DNA from 3 places in the Paenibacillus sp. FSL H8-0260 genome. Region 1 is predicted to be linked to each of the others. Evidence: riboswitches for the same ligand, from Rfam matches in the RefSeq annotation. Region 1 holds a riboswitch; each other region holds the start of a gene.
What was found. A riboswitch is a leader RNA that binds a small molecule or an ion and turns the genes downstream of it on or off. The one in region 1 is predicted to bind cyclic di-GMP.

Region 1 (5,273 bases):
ATCGAGGGTACCGGCCTCGTTTATCATTCTGTCGGTCGCCCGCAGATGGGTGGATTGAGCGGTTATTCTGCTAGTGTAGCTGGAGCGGTTTAATCTAAGTTATATTGATTGAACATGTGTTTTTTCTATTTAGGGATGAGCCGTGACTCCAGAGAATGTTTGGACTTCCAGCCGCTGTTGTCTGCAGATTTCCTGATTTTAACCGCTGATAGCGGTAGAAATCCGCAGACAAAGGCGGACGCTATCGCTCTTACAGTTCCAAAATTCCCCTCCGTCACTCCGTTCCCTTATCTTAAGTTTCTAAGCAATTTATAAAGTTAGGTACTCTGATTATATACCGCAGTAGCATTTGTAGTTGTCATTGTCTCTGTCTCTGTGGTGGCAACTAGTCTTGCTCTTGTAGTTGCAGTTGTTCTTGCAGTTGTTCTTGCAGTTGCAGCTGCCTCCCCCGGAGCAGAAGCAAATCTTTAGAAAAACGTGCTTGCTTCCGGCTGGTACAGCCCGGTACGCACGGATCAAGTATTAAGAAGAAGTTGGTTAGGTTAAGAACGGAAAGGGAATTTGGAATTGTAGAAACGGAGTGTTCGCCCGAAAGATTTCCGTAGGAAAGCTAGCTTCAAAAGCATATGCTATCCTCGGATTTCTACCGCGAGAAGCGGTTCAATAAGGAAATCTGAGGATAACAGCGATCGGAAGTCCAAAATCCCTTGGAGTGGTTTCTACCTAACAAATTTTTTTAGTGCATCCGCTCGAAATAAGGCTAAGTGGAAGCTGACGTTTTGATAACAATTCAAATATGCTCGATTTCCATAATTCAAGGAGGGTTCATTCTATGAAAATGGTACTTCTATCAGGCGGTTCAGGTAAACGGTTATGGCCGTTGTCCAACGACTCACGTTCAAAGCAATTTCTAAAGGTACTTGAAAGCCCTCAAGGTGAACCAGAATCCATGGTACAACGTGTCTGGAGACAGCTGGAGGAAGCAGGGATGGCAGAATCATCTTATCTGGCCACCGGCCGTGGCCAAGTAGAAATGATACAAAGCCAACTGGGAAGTCATGTGCCGATTATCGTTGAACCGGAGCGTCGGGATACTTTTCCGGCTATCGCCTTAACAGCTACCTATCTTTATTCAGTGGCAGGTGTTTCTCCAGCGGAGACGGTAGCAATATTGCCTGTTGACCCTTATGTAGAAGCATCTTTTTTCGATACCATAGCTATGCTTGAGGGGACCATGCTGGAAAGTGGAGCAAATCTGGCTCTTATGGGTGTTGTTCCTGAACATGCCTCAGAGAAATACGGATATATTATTCCTACCACCGAAGAGGCGGGGGAAAATGGTTTTATGAAGGTGAGTCACTTTCAAGAGAAACCTGACCGCATACAAGCAGAACAGCTCATCGAGCAAAATGCCTTGTGGAATTGCGGAGTGTTTGCCTTCCGCTTAGGGTACTTGTTAGATATTTTGCAGCGTAAAGGGTTGCCTTTAGGATATGAAGAATTGCAGAAGCAGTATAAGCTATTGTCTTCCATCAGTTTTGATTATGAAGTGGTGGAGAAAGAAGAACATATTGTGGTGCAGCCGTATGATGGATTCTGGAAGGATCTTGGAACGTGGAATACGCTGACAGAGGAAATGAGCAGCAAGCATGTAGGAAAAGGTTTTGTGACGGCGGATTCTGAGGGGACTTGCTTGATTAATGAGCTGGACATTCCGATTACGGTAATTGGTGCGAAGGATCTGATCATTGCGGCTAGCCCGGATGGGATTCTAGTTACCCATAAAGCTGAGAGCCCACGGATTAAAGAAGTGCTGAAGACCTTTGAACAAAGACCGATGTACGAGGAACGCCGTTGGGGTCATTACAAAGTTATTGATTATGTGAAATATGATGAAGGCAATGAAGTGCTGACCAAACGGATTTTTATATCCGAGGGGAATAATATCAGCTATCAATTACATCGCAAGCGTAGTGAAATTTGGACAATCGTCAGCGGCGAAGCAAGTATTGTGCTGAATGAGAAAAAACATAATGTGAAGGCTGGGGACGTGGTACGTATACCGGAAGGAACGAAGCACGCGATCCTTGCTTTGACGGATGTTGAGTTTATAGAGGTACAGACGGGGTCTGAATTAGTAGAAGAAGATAACATACGTATTACTTTAGACTGGAATGATATAGAACTACAACAATTCATTTCATAGGTCTAACCTATCTATTTAACCAATTCAAAATTTCTTGAAACAGGTAAATTGACTCAATTATCAAAAAAAGTCATAAAAACACTAAATATATCATTAATTGTCGTCGATACTTACGGTAAGAGAGATTATTTCTCTTAAATTGAAAAGGCAAACCTATCGAAAGGTAGGGACGCAAAGCTATAGGGCCTTCGAAAGAGTGGCAGCCTGGCTACCGAAAGGGAGATTATTTTGAAAGCTTACCGTACGTATCGATTGTTTGGTGCATTTCTGTCACTCGTCCTGTTTCTGACTGCACTTCCGCTTGCTGTTGGAATTTCGCCGTCTGTTGTCATAGCTGCTTCAAATTCTGGAACGCCAGTTACCCCAGGTGCCTCACCTGAAGCCGTAAAGCTGCTTAACTATTTTTACTCGATCTCAGGAAAAGGTATTATTGCCGGTCAACATGACTATTTAGAAAGTCCAGATGAAATTAACAATATGCTGAAGGGAACCAGCGGACAATATGCGGCTCTTCACGGTTATGAAATGGGTGCGATCAGTGGTCAGTCCGAAGCAACGATGGCTTGGCAACGTCAAAATGTGGTGAACAGCGCCATCAACTGGAATAAAGCGGGCGGGATCGTAGCTATGACTTTTCATGCTAACCTGCCGGGCACCTCTTATGACTGGGATAATGTGAAAAAAACACTTAGCCAGAGTGAGTTCGATAGTTACGTTACACCGGGTACCAAGCAATATAACAATCTGATCGCTGAGCTTGATAAGGTGGCCGTCTCTTTAAAAAGCTTGCGCGATGCCAACGTTCCGGTGCTTTGGAGACCCTATCATGAAATGAACGGGAACTGGTTCTGGTGGGGGAAGAAAAATAACTTTTCTAAACTATGGAATATTATGTATGACCGTTTTGTTAACGTTCATAAATTAAATAATTTGTTATGGGTATGGAGTCCGAATGCTCCCAATGTTTGGTCAGATCCTTATGCGCTAACTTATCCAGGTGCTGATAAAGTAGATATTCTGGCAGCAGATATATACGAAAATGATTACCAGCAAAAATACTATGACAGCTTATTGAGTCTAGCCGCAGGCAAACCGATTGCGATCGGGGAGAATGGTGAAATGCCTAATCTGGAGAAGCTTCAGCAATCGCAAAATAAATGGACGTATATGATGAGCTGGGGAAAAATGCTTTACGAGAATAACAGTGCAGACACAATCAAAACATTTATGAATAGCAACTATACCCTGACCAGAGATAAATTAAATACTGGTCTGGCACCGACACCTAGCGCCGCACCAGCGCCGGCACCTTCCGAAGAAGAGGGGGAGGCAGCAATTCCTCTCGCGAAGGGGCTTGCAGGAGAGTATTACAACAACATGCAGTTGTCGGGAGCAGCAGCTCTTAACAGAACTGATGCAATAATCGATTTCAATTGGCGGCAAGGCTCGCCGGATGCCGCCCTCGGGATTGATCGGTTCTCCATACGTTGGAGCGGTAAAATCAAGCCATTATATAATGAGCAATATACATTTTACACTACCTCAGATGATGGTATCCGTGTCTGGGTGAATGGGGAATCTGTGATTGATAGTTGGACTAAGCAAAGTGGTACTGAGCGTAAGGGCACTATAACGCTGAAGGCTGGCCAGCTATATGATATCAAGGTGGAGTATTACGAGAATGAAGGCGATGCGAGAGTCCGCTTGATGTGGGAAAGTGCTAGTCAAGCTAAAGAGACAGTTCCAGCAAGTGCACTTTTTCTTCCGGATGTCTCCTGATTGATGAAAATTAAAGGTCGATCCTTAGTGGCTCTGCGTTATTGCAGAGCTACTAAGCTATAGTCCTCATTAGGTCAGAAGACGATTGTCCGATAACAGGTATGTTTTTAACACCTGTGGAGGCAGTACAGCTACCGAAAGGAGGATTTATTTGCGTAAATATTATAAGAAAAACAGATTGTTGTTTACTATGTTACCGGTGTTTATTATTTTTTCCTTGCTGCCTTGGGGAGAGGTTAAAAGTCTTCCGAAGGCTATGAGTGTTTCTTCCTCTCTACCTCCGGCTATACCAAGCAATCCTTCGGCTTCTGAAGAAGCCAAGCAACTGCTGAGTAATTTGGTAAATCTACGTGGCAAAGGGATCTTGTCCGGCCAGCATGATTATCTAGAAAGTCCAGATGAACTGGTTCATAAGCTGAAGAATACTTCGGGACAAAATGCTGTTCTACATGGTTATGAATTAGGGGCGATTAATAATCAATCCGAAGAGACGATCGCAGAACAGCGGCAAGCTGTTATAGACAGTGCAATTGAATGGCATCAAGAGGGTGGCATTGTAGCCATGACCTTCCATCAGAGTTTACCGGGAACCTCTCCAGAGTGGTCCAATGTAAACAGAAGTCTCAGTCAAGAGAAATTTAATGCTTATGTTACACCTGGGACAGCTCAGTATAAGAAGCTAATCTCAGATCTAGACGAGGTTGCTGGATATTTGGGTCAGCTGCGTGATGCCGGAGTTCCGGTCTTATGGCGACCTTACCATGAAATGAATGGTGGTTGGTTTTGGTGGGGGAAAAAGGACAATTTTTCAGAGCTGTGGAGTATTGTCTATGATCGTTTTGTAAACACACACAAGCTAAATAATCTACTGTGGGTGTGGAATCCGAATGCGCCGAATGAATGGTCAGATCCATATGCTGCATATTATCCCGGTGGGGATAAACTCGATGTTCTGGCTGCGGATATCTACAATAACGATTATAAACAGTCCTACTATGAGGATCTGCTCGCATTGGCCGAGGGTAAACCTATCGGAATCGGGGAGAGTGGGCAACTGCCGAACCCGGATGTATTAACTGAGAAACAAAATAAATGGGTCTATATGATGACCTGGGGAAAATTACTGACAGAAAATAATACGCTACAGTCAATTAAAAGCTTTATGAAAGACTCGTTTATAGTATCAAGAGAGGACTATGTTCTCACAACAGGAGGTCCTTCGATAGCACCCGTAACTCCGATAACCCTAACGGGTTTAACTGGAGAATACTATAACAATACTGATTTA
Region 2 (5,273 bases), 690 kb from region 1:
CCAGTCGACCTTTTCACCCTCATTCAGTGCATCTTTACGACGTTGTAAAATGCGCTCCAGCTTCGGATAAACCTGGAATCCAGCAGGAACCGTCAACAGTTCACGATTGATCTCCTGCAGGCTGGAGATGGATACCGCTGTAGTGTTTGCCGCTGCGCGGTCCGTTTGTAGAGGAATGAAGGCTTTGGGTTCTTTTTTCTTATGATTGCCTTCCTTCATAGTATCGTACGCACGCTGCAATACGCTTTCTGCTTCAGCATTCATCCTTTGTACGTCTTCGGCGGTAAGAACCTTTTCGTTTTTCAGTCTCTCTGCATAGACCTTGTAGACGGTTGGATGATTGCGAACCTTACCGTAGACAATAGGTTGTGTGGTTTCAGGATCATCCATTTCGTTGTGACCATGACGGCGGTAGCCGATGAGATCAATTACGAAATCTTTTTTGAATTGATGGCGGTATGCGCTAGCTAAACGTACAGCTGCTACGCAGGCTTCTGGGTCATCAGCGTTGACATGGACTATTGGGATTTCATACCCTTTGGCGATGTCACTCGCATAATGCGTAGAACGGGAATCTTCACTTTCAGTCGTAAAACCAATTCGGTTATTAACAATGATATGGATCGTCCCACCATTTTGATAACCTTGAAGTTTGCCGATATTAAGCGTTTCTGCAACAATTCCTTCACCTGGAAAAGCAGCATCGCCATGCATCAGCACCGCCATAGCTTTACTGGTATCAATCTTCGGCAGTCCTGCAGTGCTCCGATCTTCTTGTGCGGCACGAGTGAAACCTTCCACAACAGGATTGACGAATTCCAAGTGACTTGGGTTATTCGCTAGTGTTATTCTTGTGCGTACGGTTTCTCCTTCACGGACAGCACGGTCTGCACCGAGATGGTATTTCACATCACCTGTCCAACCATAGTTAATGCCTGTGGAGCCTTCGGAAGGGAAAAGCTCCTTGTTCGGAGAATGATGAAACTCTGAAAATATGATATCATAAGGTTTGCCCAAAATATGTGCAAGAACGTTGAGGCGGCCGCGATGCGCCATGCCCATCAAAATATGCTCCGCACCGTCATGTGCAGCAGCACGTACGATTTCATCTAACATCGGCACAAGAGCATCATTGCCTTCAAGACTGAAACGCTTCTGACCTACAAAAGTCTTGTGGAGGAAGGTTTCAAATTGCTCTACCTGAATCAGGCGGTTCAGGAGCTCTTTGCGTTCTGTATTATTTAGGGGTGCTGGTGAGCTGGTGGATTCTGCCTGCCTATTTAGCCATTGCAGTTCTTTTTCTTCATGCACATGCCCGAATTCATAGGCGATAGTCTTGGTGTATGCCTGACGCATACGTTGCACGGCATCCCATCCGGTATGCACATCATTCGGCGCATTTTCCCATATAAGCGTGGCAGGCAGTGCGATCAGGTCTTCGCGGGTCAGCCCATAGGTTTCAAGCTCAAGATATTTTGCCATGGGATTCTGATCGCGTACCAGCGGATCAATTTCAGCGGCCATATGGCCATATATACGAATATTGGCGATTAGCTTGGAAGCTCTTACTGCTTTTCTAAGCCATTCGGTGTCTCCCGAGATGCGCGGCTGAGGAGCCGGTTCGCTATCCGGAGTTAGGGGAGGAGGTCCCGAATTTGTAAAAAGCTCGCGATAATTATTTTCTACGGTGGAGGGATCTTTCACAAACTGTTCATATCTTTCTTGAATGTAGCCTAAATTGGGTCCGTAATACTTACTCCAAATGGATTCGTTATAGGGCTCTTTGGCTGCCATGAATACATCCTCCTTAACGGATGAACTCCATACGTGACATTTTGTGTCAACGCTTACTGGAGCTGTGATGATTGCGGTTTCATTTCTCATCTTATTGTGCTACTTTCGGCCACTGTAATCAATTCATTCTTTCGTCCAATACGTTCGCAAAATGGTATGGGTTAGCTTGTTCTAATGAAAAGAAGGGTGTTTCTTCTCATTACCCATTCTAAAGGCCTATTAAAATGATTCTATTATCCTTATTTTTAACTATTAGGTCAGTAAATATTTATTTTGCTAGTACAATTTATTTTATGTAACGGACGAGTATCGTGATAATCGGACAAGATCTTTGAAAAAAAATCTTTTATTTTTCGTTTTTAAAATAGAAAGTAACCAGGAATCGACACACTTTTCCGCTTTCTTTTTGTATAATGTTATTGCAGATAGTAATTTTATAGTTTTTTAAGTAGATCCTTTCGTGAAAAGGGTCCAGTAAAAGGTAAACTTGCCGAAAGGCAGGGGCACAAAGTCGCGGGTCTAAGGTAGAGATACTATGACAGCCGGATTGCCTGGGGACGTAAAATCTTAGGGGGAGATTTTTTGGAAAAGTCCAACCAGGGTAGCAACAGAGAACAGCAGTTTATTGATCTGGATCAAGAGTGGGTACATTTATTATTAGCAGCTAAGAAGGCTGGCATTAAGGCAGATGAAATCCGCCAGTTCTTTCATGAGAAAACTGTGCAGATCGTGCAGTAATACATTAGAGGGGTTACATATCGAAAAAGGGCACAGCGGTTCTTCGCTGTGTCCTTTTTCGATATGATTTAGTAGAAGAGAGGATCGTACCAGATTAGTAGGAAGTATTAATCCTTTTGATCGAGCTTCCATTTCTGATAGTCCAGAAATTCTTTGAATTCGCGTTTGCTAATGCCTGAGTCCATAGCTTCCTGCACCAATCGGAACCATTCCGAATCTAAATGTGATTCCTCTGCATCATTGGGTTCTCCATAGAGTAGGGCATGAATGGATACCTGAAGCGCGTCAGCGATTTTTTCGATAAACTGGATGGATGGATTGGATTGGATGTTTCTCTCCACGTTGCTAAGATACGACTTAGCCACATCTGCTCTGTCCGCAAGCTCAGATAGGGAGAAACCCTTGTCTAGGCGGAGCTGCTGGATACGTTGGCCCATATTCTGTGGCACTATGCTGACGCCCCTCCGTAATTTTTGTTATTAGTATAGCAAATATCAATAAATCGGACAAAGTTTATTGTAAAGAGAAGAGCAGCAATCTGCTTATCCGTGGCCGGATTCAGGATCTGCTGCTCTTCGAGTATTTTATTAAATTACTTTATTGATCTTAGTAGTCTTTTTTCGCACCTTGTTTAGCTACGAAATCCCAAGTCAGTGTTAAGCTATCGCCTTGGAAAATATTTTGATCTTGGTTATTTTCCACAAATTCGAATTGGACGGAGAAGCTGTCGTTGGTACCGGCTTTAATACCGGATGCTTCGGTAAAGAGTTGATCCCAACCTGTATTTTTTACGAGATCCGGATGCTGACTTTTTAAAGCAGCAAGTGTAGTCTCATAAACTACATTTTCAGGAGAGACGATAGGTACTCCTTTATCATTATTTCTAAGGAATTTAACTTTAATGAACTCGGCTAAATCCAGGTAGTTATCTCCTTTAGCATCCGTGATTTGAGTCGATGTATTCAGAATAATAGATCCGATATCGAGCGAACCATCGTTTTTCAATTTGAAGGATTTAGTTACCGTATCACCTGGTTTCAGGTTAGGAATATTAACGATGACAGAAGGGTCGGAGTTCAGATCGAGCGTGCCCGCTGCGAATGTAGCTGTGCTTTGCGCAGTGTCGCTAAAGTATGCGAAGGTTCCTCCGCCGATTAATGATAAACCCAGTGCTGCAGATGCTACGCCAAGACCCAATGTTTTCTTGATACCCATAATAAAATTCCTCCTCAAATTTGTGTTTGAATTTTTTATAAAATTTATATATTGTATCTTCCGGTTCGTAAGCGGAAGTGGACAATCAACTTAGGGCTGTGTTTCTGTTGGGGGCGGTGAGGCTGGCAGTAGGGCAGCATTTTTCTTTTCTAATGCAGCTACAGCCTTCCAAGAGGTATACAGAGCATAGAGCAGAAGCATCAAGCCAGGCACGATCATGAGGACTACACTTCCAGCTTTGGAAACCGCGAAATTCATAGCGTAACCGACATAGGGTACAGTGACCCCGGTATACTGAGCTACAACATTCACAGAACTGGTAGGGTTCATGTCGGGCGCGTCGTTGTTATCGCCTTTAGTGCGATAAACAGCTTCACCAGTAGCGTTATTGACGGTCGCTTCTACAATCCGGTGAGTAATGAGCAGATTATCTTCATTCCTAAAGGTGATGACATCGCCTGGTTTGAAACGATTCATATCCCCTCCGGGTTTTAATGCGACAATTGAGCCTGTCTGAATTCCTGGTTCCATCGATCCTGAGAGTACGGTTTTGATCTCATATCCGAAGAAAGCAGGTTCACCGCCGGAGGCCTTGGATAACACTACGGCTGCCACCAGCAGAATAAAGATCACAAGCATTAAGCTCGATAGGGTATTATTGATAATTTTTTTAATTCGCATCTTATTCTCCACCTTTCTCAGGTTGAGGGTCCGAAGGAGCTTGGGTTGCTACCGGCGGGGTAGTCGTACTGTCTTCCGCCTTTGGCGTCTCTTGTGGAGCCTCTTGCTGAGGGACATCTTTTGGAATTGTAAGCTCTTCGTCAATTTCCGGCTTAACCGGGTCAGTGGCTGGGGCTTCAGGTTGTTCTTTATTTGGGGCTTCCGGAGCAGTTTCGCCTGATGTTGGAGGGGTTGCCTCAGCTTTCGCTTTATCCTCGGCTTCTTGTTGCTTTTTCTCCTCAGCCAAACGTTCTTCTTCTTTTTTCGCTTCTTCTTCTTTCTTTACTTGCTCTTCTTCTAGCCGAGCTTTTTCAAGCTCTTCTAGTTTTTGCTCGCGAGTCTGACTGATCAATTGGAGTTTATCTTGAAGGGTAGTGATACCTGAGGTTGCCGATTCTTTATGGTTAGTCAATTCGGTATTTAGAGCTTCATAAGATGAGGTGAGGTCGCTAGAGATCACGCCGTCTGGTTGAGTGAAGGTAATCAGGAATGGCAGTGGCTGTGGGAACTCTCCTTCGCGTAATTCAAGTTGTCCATAAACATCACTGGTAACTACCGAAGCGAATGGAAGACCGACATCGTGTATGGAGGTTAGGTAACTAATAACTCCATTTAAGGAAGCATTCAAGGATTCCGAGATCACACCGCTTTGATTCAGGCTGCTTTGTAAATCTCTGAAAAATTGCTCGTCCTTGATTTCTAGACAGTTGGAATCTAGAGAAGTCATATATCCTCCTATCTGGAAGAGTAAGGCTGCTGCTGCACTTAGCTCATTGTGGATTTGATTCCAAATTTGGCTGTTAGCC
Region 3 (5,273 bases), 580 kb from region 1:
ATCACTTACTTCAAAAAATACTTTAATCTCATCGCCTTTTTTATATTTAGAAGGTGCAACTTTATTTACCCAAATGGCTTGAGAGTACTCATTAGATTCGAGAATCTCCTTGTATTCCTTGTTCAAGTCTTCTTCTTTTAATTCAGAAATTACTAAAATTCTTTTATTTTCTACATCTATTGTGTGTACAATTCCTTTCAAAACTTCATTATTCTTACTACAGGCGGTGACGAATAACAAAAAAACAAAAATAAGAGTCCATTTAATAGTAGTACGTGGTTTTTGAATCATGGACCTTCCCCTCCAGTGGTTACGACATTAGTTTAAAATCGGTTGCACAGGCATAGCATTTAGTACATTACCAATATAAGAATAAACAGCAGCCTTTCCATTATGACGACCTTTATTGATTCTGGGGAGTTACAGGTGAATGTCTGTAGTATTGATATTTTCATAAGAACTTTTGTTTGTATATAATAAAAATAAATGTTCTTATTTTAGAGGCGATCAATGATGGAAATGAGTATCGACCAAACGGTTGGGATTATTTATCAGGTCAAGGTGAACAAGATTACACAACGCGAGATCGAGATCCGTGGCATCCGTGACAAACGTCCAACATAAACAAAGGGGATAAATATCATGCGGTGTATAACAATACGGCAGCCTTGGGCGACCTTAATTGCTCTTGGTGAAAAAGAGTTTGAAACTCGTTCATGGAGAACAGCCTACCGCGGCGAGTTAGGCATCCATGCCGGAATGAGGATTGACAAAAAGTTTTGTGAACAGGAACCGTACAAATCAGTATTGGCGAAACATGGCTATACAGCGAATAATTTGCCGACAGGAGCTATTATTGCTACAGGTCAGCTCGCGGGATGTTATGTGGTTACTCCAGAGGTGGATTTAAGGGAATGGATCAATGGGAATGAATATGATTTTGGCGACTATAGTGAAGGACGGTTTGCCTGGAAGCTTGAAGGGGTTCATCCATTAAGCCATCCAATTCCAGCTAAAGGTCGGCTAAGCTTGTGGGAGCACTCTAATCACTTCTGAACGGCGAACAATATTTTTAATGTAATTTTTATGTGCCTATCAGCTATTTTTCAGGTTCGAGGTATATATTAGAGACACCAAACACCCCCCAGTGTTTTGTGGTATATCTCTCTCAGGTCTTGCCAACTCCCATGGTAAGGCCTATTTTTTTGTTCACTAATTGATTGGGGGGAGAGAGCGCAGCGGCTTCTATACAGCTTTACTTAATCTGGTACTGTTCTTCGTAACTCTTAAAAGATGAAATATCCAGCCCTAGGTATCTGCGCATATGGATGGCAGCTTGAGCCGCAACAATGTCATTCAACAGCAGCATTCGTTCATGATAGCCACGACATATATACTTGGCTTCAATTCCAGTATTAAGTCTGTTTTGCTCATACACCTTGATTCCCCGTCTTCTCATTTCTGCACGAACATCCCTTAGATCTGTTGTAGCTACTGCAGCAGCTGTTCCAAGCACCTCCAGATAAGGGGCGGGTGTTCGTAAGTGTGTAGATAAAATGGCGGAGTCCCGTTCGAAAGCTGATAAAATCATCGGAAGCAATAAATAAGATTTCACCAGCATGTTGTCCCTGCTTTCTGCTCTATGCATGAATCTCATCACCTCTAATAGGAACGTATATTCGTATTCTACCCCGATATTCCAAAAATAATCAATGGTATTTCTAAACAGCTTATCCAATGTGATTAAATTCACAACTAAATAACGAAGAATAAATTATATTAAAAATTGTAATAATAAAAATTAATGTATCGAACGCAAATAAAGGAGAATTATGATGGAAAAAGAGGGCAGCCTCCAGCGTGGATTGTTTTTTGGTTTAATTCTGAGTATTCCCTTATGGATATCCATATTGGGCTATATACAGTTACTTTAAAATTTAATGAAAAACCTTATGCGAAGCGCCTTCAGGCGCTTTTTTTGTGTGGTACTAATGCGGGGAATTATCGAAAGGAATTGATTGACAATTGTGGGTGTCGGGCGCTAAACTGTTATTAATTCAAAAGTATTAAAAGTCATAGACTGTTATTGGATAGAATGCTTCAGCTACCAGTTCTGGACTTGCAGTGTAATACATATATATAGTCATGATAATAGCAAACCGTCTGAAAGGGCGGGACGCAAAGTCCAGGAGTCTAAAGTGTCTTAAAGGCACAATGACCGTCCGACTGCCATGAGAAGGGAATTTCACTTCTTTTTGGCGGTCTTTTTTGTTGTTAGGTCCTTTAGAGTTTCTGGTAATTATTCTGATTAATATAAATCATAGTTTTAGGAGGTGTGCCATTTGAAAAGAAGAATAAAACCGTTACTCTCGCTTGTATTAGCTGGGATTTTGACGGTAGGTAGTGGGCTTTCCTCATTGGGAGCTGGAGTTGCTGGAGCTAGTAGTTCTTCTACATTGGGAATTGCAGCGGTCTACAACGTGTTTATTCTAGGGGATATAACAACAGTTTCGGATACGGAAGGAAGGTTTGCTGCTGGAGGTAACGTTAACTTAACCAACTATAGTGTTGGAGATAGGTTGACCGCTGCAGAGGTTTCCCTGACTGACACACTTGTTGTTGGAGGGAATCTTACTTTCAACGGAGGTACTGTTTATGGGAATATCGTGCACGGGGGAGATTTTTCAGGGAATGTAACGCTCCTCAAGGGTGGTACAAAAAGACAGGGGAGTACGATTGACTTTTCAGCAGTAGGTCAGTCTTTGAAGGACAAATCAGCAGAACTTGCAGCATTGCCGGCGAATGGAACAACAGTGTACCAATATGGCAGCCTTATCCTGACAGGTACAGATCCTGCGGTCAATGTTTTTAATGTTTCAGGAGATAACGTCTCTAATACCTACGGAATTACAATAAATGTTCCTTCAGGATCTACTGCAATTATTAATATTGATGGTTCTAACGTAAAAATGAAAAACTTCGGATTTCTACCTAATAACGTGTTGAACAGCAAGAAAATTTTGCTTAACTTTAGCCAAGCTGCGTATCTTGATATGGCAGGCATAGGTGTAATGGGAAGCATACTTGCCCCCTATGCTCATGTTGATTTTATTAATGGTCAGATTAACGGTACTTTAGTGGCGGCTTCACTCAAAGGTACTGGTGGTGGTGAATTTCACCACTATCCATACGATGGTGATGAACCTGGACCAACACCGACACCAACGCCGACAGTGACGCCAACACCGACACCAACGCCAACAGTGACACCAACGCCGACACCAACGCCGACACCAACGCCGACACCGACGCCAACGCCGACGCCAACGCCAACGCCGACAGTGACACCAACGCCAACACCAACGCCAACGCCGACAGTGACACCAACGCCGACGCCGACAGTGACACCAACGCCGACACCAACACCGACAGTGACACCAACACCAACACCGACAGCGACACCAACGCCGACACCGACGCCAACACCATGTCCGACGCCAACACCAACGCCGACAGTGACGCCAACACCGACACCAACACCAACGCCGACGCCAACGCCGACACCGAAGCCAACGCCAACGCCGACAGTGACACCAACGCCAACACCAACGCCGACACCGACGCCAACGCCAACGCCGACAGTGACACCAACGCCAACACCAACGCCGACGCCGACAGTGACACCAACGCCAACGCCAACGCCGACAGTGACACCAACGCCAACGCCGACAGTGACACCAACGCCGACGCCGACAGTGACACCAACACCAACGCCAACACCAACACCAACGCCGACGCCGACAGTGACACCAACGCCGACACCAACACCGACGCCAACACCGACGCCGACAGTGACACCGACGCCAACGCCGACAGTGACGCCAACACCGACACCAACGCCGACAGTGACGCCGACGCCGACACCAACGCCAACGCCGACACCAACACCGACGCCCACAGTGACGCCGACACCAACACCAACGCCGACGCCAACACCGGCACCAACGCCGACAGTGACGCCGACACCAACACCAACGCCGACAGTGACACCAACGCCGACACCAACGCCGACAGTGACACCAACGCCGACACCAACGCCGACAGTGACACCAACACCAACGCCGACACCAACACCAACGCCGACAGTGACGCCAACACCAACACCAACGCCGACGGTAACGCCTGAGGCAACACCGACACCGACGGTAACACCAGAGGCAACACCGACACCGACGGTAACGCCTGAGGCAACACCAACACCGACGGTAACGCCTGAAGCAACACCAACGTCGACACCAGAGACTTCGGTGTTCCCGACACCAACGCCATCATCCGTAATTGGCACTATAGTTCTTGCAGAAGATCCTGTGCCGCTTGGGCCTGTAGCTTCGCCGACACCAGCGCCAGTACCAACACCGTCGAATAGCACAGAAGTACTTGTTGATGATGATGAGATCCCATTAGGTCCGGTACCGGCAGTGACACCAACGCCAACACCAACACCTGATGAAATCATCGTAGTGGACGATACGTTCCCATTAGGAAAGCCACCTGTGAAGGAATTGCCAAAAACGGGTGAATCAAGTCCTGCACCTTACTATGTAGCAGGTTTAGGTTTTGCACTTATCGGATTATTAATGAGAACCAAGTTCTCCAAAAAGAATAAATAATAAAGGGTAGATCAACATAGAGTCGCTTTCGGGAGTGTTCCGATGGCGGCTCTATTTGTATGTCATGATTGCGATAGTTTGGTGCATTCTAAGTAGATGGTATACTCTTGTTGCAAAGGAAATGAAGAGGGGATGGCGAAGGCGAATTGATATGGTTCATTATTAGCGCTGTAATCATCATAGGGATTCTAATCTATGTGGGATTTTTCTTCTATGGTATTGCTATTAAACGAGCGCCAAAGGTATTTCTAAGTAATAATCCTAATCTGAAGGCTGATCCTCCGGTTGCCGGAGCTTCTTGGGGGGAGGGGAAGGATTGGGTCTCTCGCCAGAGCTTCGAGAATATTGAGATCGTATCTGCAGATGGACTTAAACTAAGAGGTTACTTACTCCGATCTAATCGTGCTGCGGGACGCACAGCCATTCTAGCCCACGGTTATTCAGGTAAAGCAAAGGATATGGGGGCGTACGCCAAAATCTACTACGAGAACTTAGGCTTTAACATCCTAATTCCCGATGCAAGAGGGCATGGAGATAGCGCAGGGGATTACATTGGTTTTGGTTGGCCGGAACGAAAAGATTATTTGCAATGGATTGAATACA

Region 2: linked by a shared signal. The riboswitch ahead of MHI51_RS02085 (anti-repressor SinI family protein) and the one ahead of MHI51_RS04985 (glycosyl hydrolase) in region 1 are both predicted to bind cyclic di-GMP.
Region 3: linked by a shared signal. The riboswitch ahead of MHI51_RS02605 (choice-of-anchor A family protein) and the one ahead of MHI51_RS04985 (glycosyl hydrolase) in region 1 are both predicted to bind cyclic di-GMP.

The regions. Positions count from the first base shown of each region.
Region 1 covers NZ_CP150298.1:1,167,424-1,172,696, forward strand. The annotation lists gene MHI51_RS04975 (UDP-glucose/GDP-mannose dehydrogenase family protein) at 1-93, shown strand, start outside; gene MHI51_RS04980 (sugar phosphate nucleotidyltransferase) at 833-2,206, shown strand; cyclic di-GMP riboswitch class I at 2,343-2,422, shown strand; gene MHI51_RS04985 (glycosyl hydrolase) at 2,435-3,985, shown strand; gene MHI51_RS04990 (glycosyl hydrolase) at 4,137-5,273, shown strand, end outside.
Region 2 covers NZ_CP150298.1:472,475-477,747, forward strand. The annotation lists gene MHI51_RS02080 (2-oxoglutarate dehydrogenase E1 component) at 1-1,794, opposite strand, end outside; cyclic di-GMP riboswitch class I at 2,265-2,349, shown strand; gene MHI51_RS02085 (anti-repressor SinI family protein) at 2,377-2,532, shown strand; gene MHI51_RS02090 (helix-turn-helix domain-containing protein) at 2,640-2,969, opposite strand; gene MHI51_RS02095 (TasA family protein) at 3,139-3,747, opposite strand; gene sipW (signal peptidase I SipW) at 3,838-4,428, opposite strand; gene MHI51_RS02105 (hypothetical protein) at 4,430-5,273, opposite strand, start outside.
Region 3 covers NZ_CP150298.1:589,682-594,954, forward strand. The annotation lists gene MHI51_RS02590 (DUF3221 domain-containing protein) at 1-291, opposite strand, end outside; gene MHI51_RS02595 (ASCH domain-containing protein) at 643-1,056, shown strand; gene MHI51_RS02600 (hypothetical protein) at 1,256-1,648, opposite strand; cyclic di-GMP riboswitch class I at 2,144-2,234, shown strand; gene MHI51_RS02605 (choice-of-anchor A family protein) at 2,343-4,670, shown strand; gene MHI51_RS02610 (alpha/beta hydrolase) at 4,817-5,273, shown strand, end outside.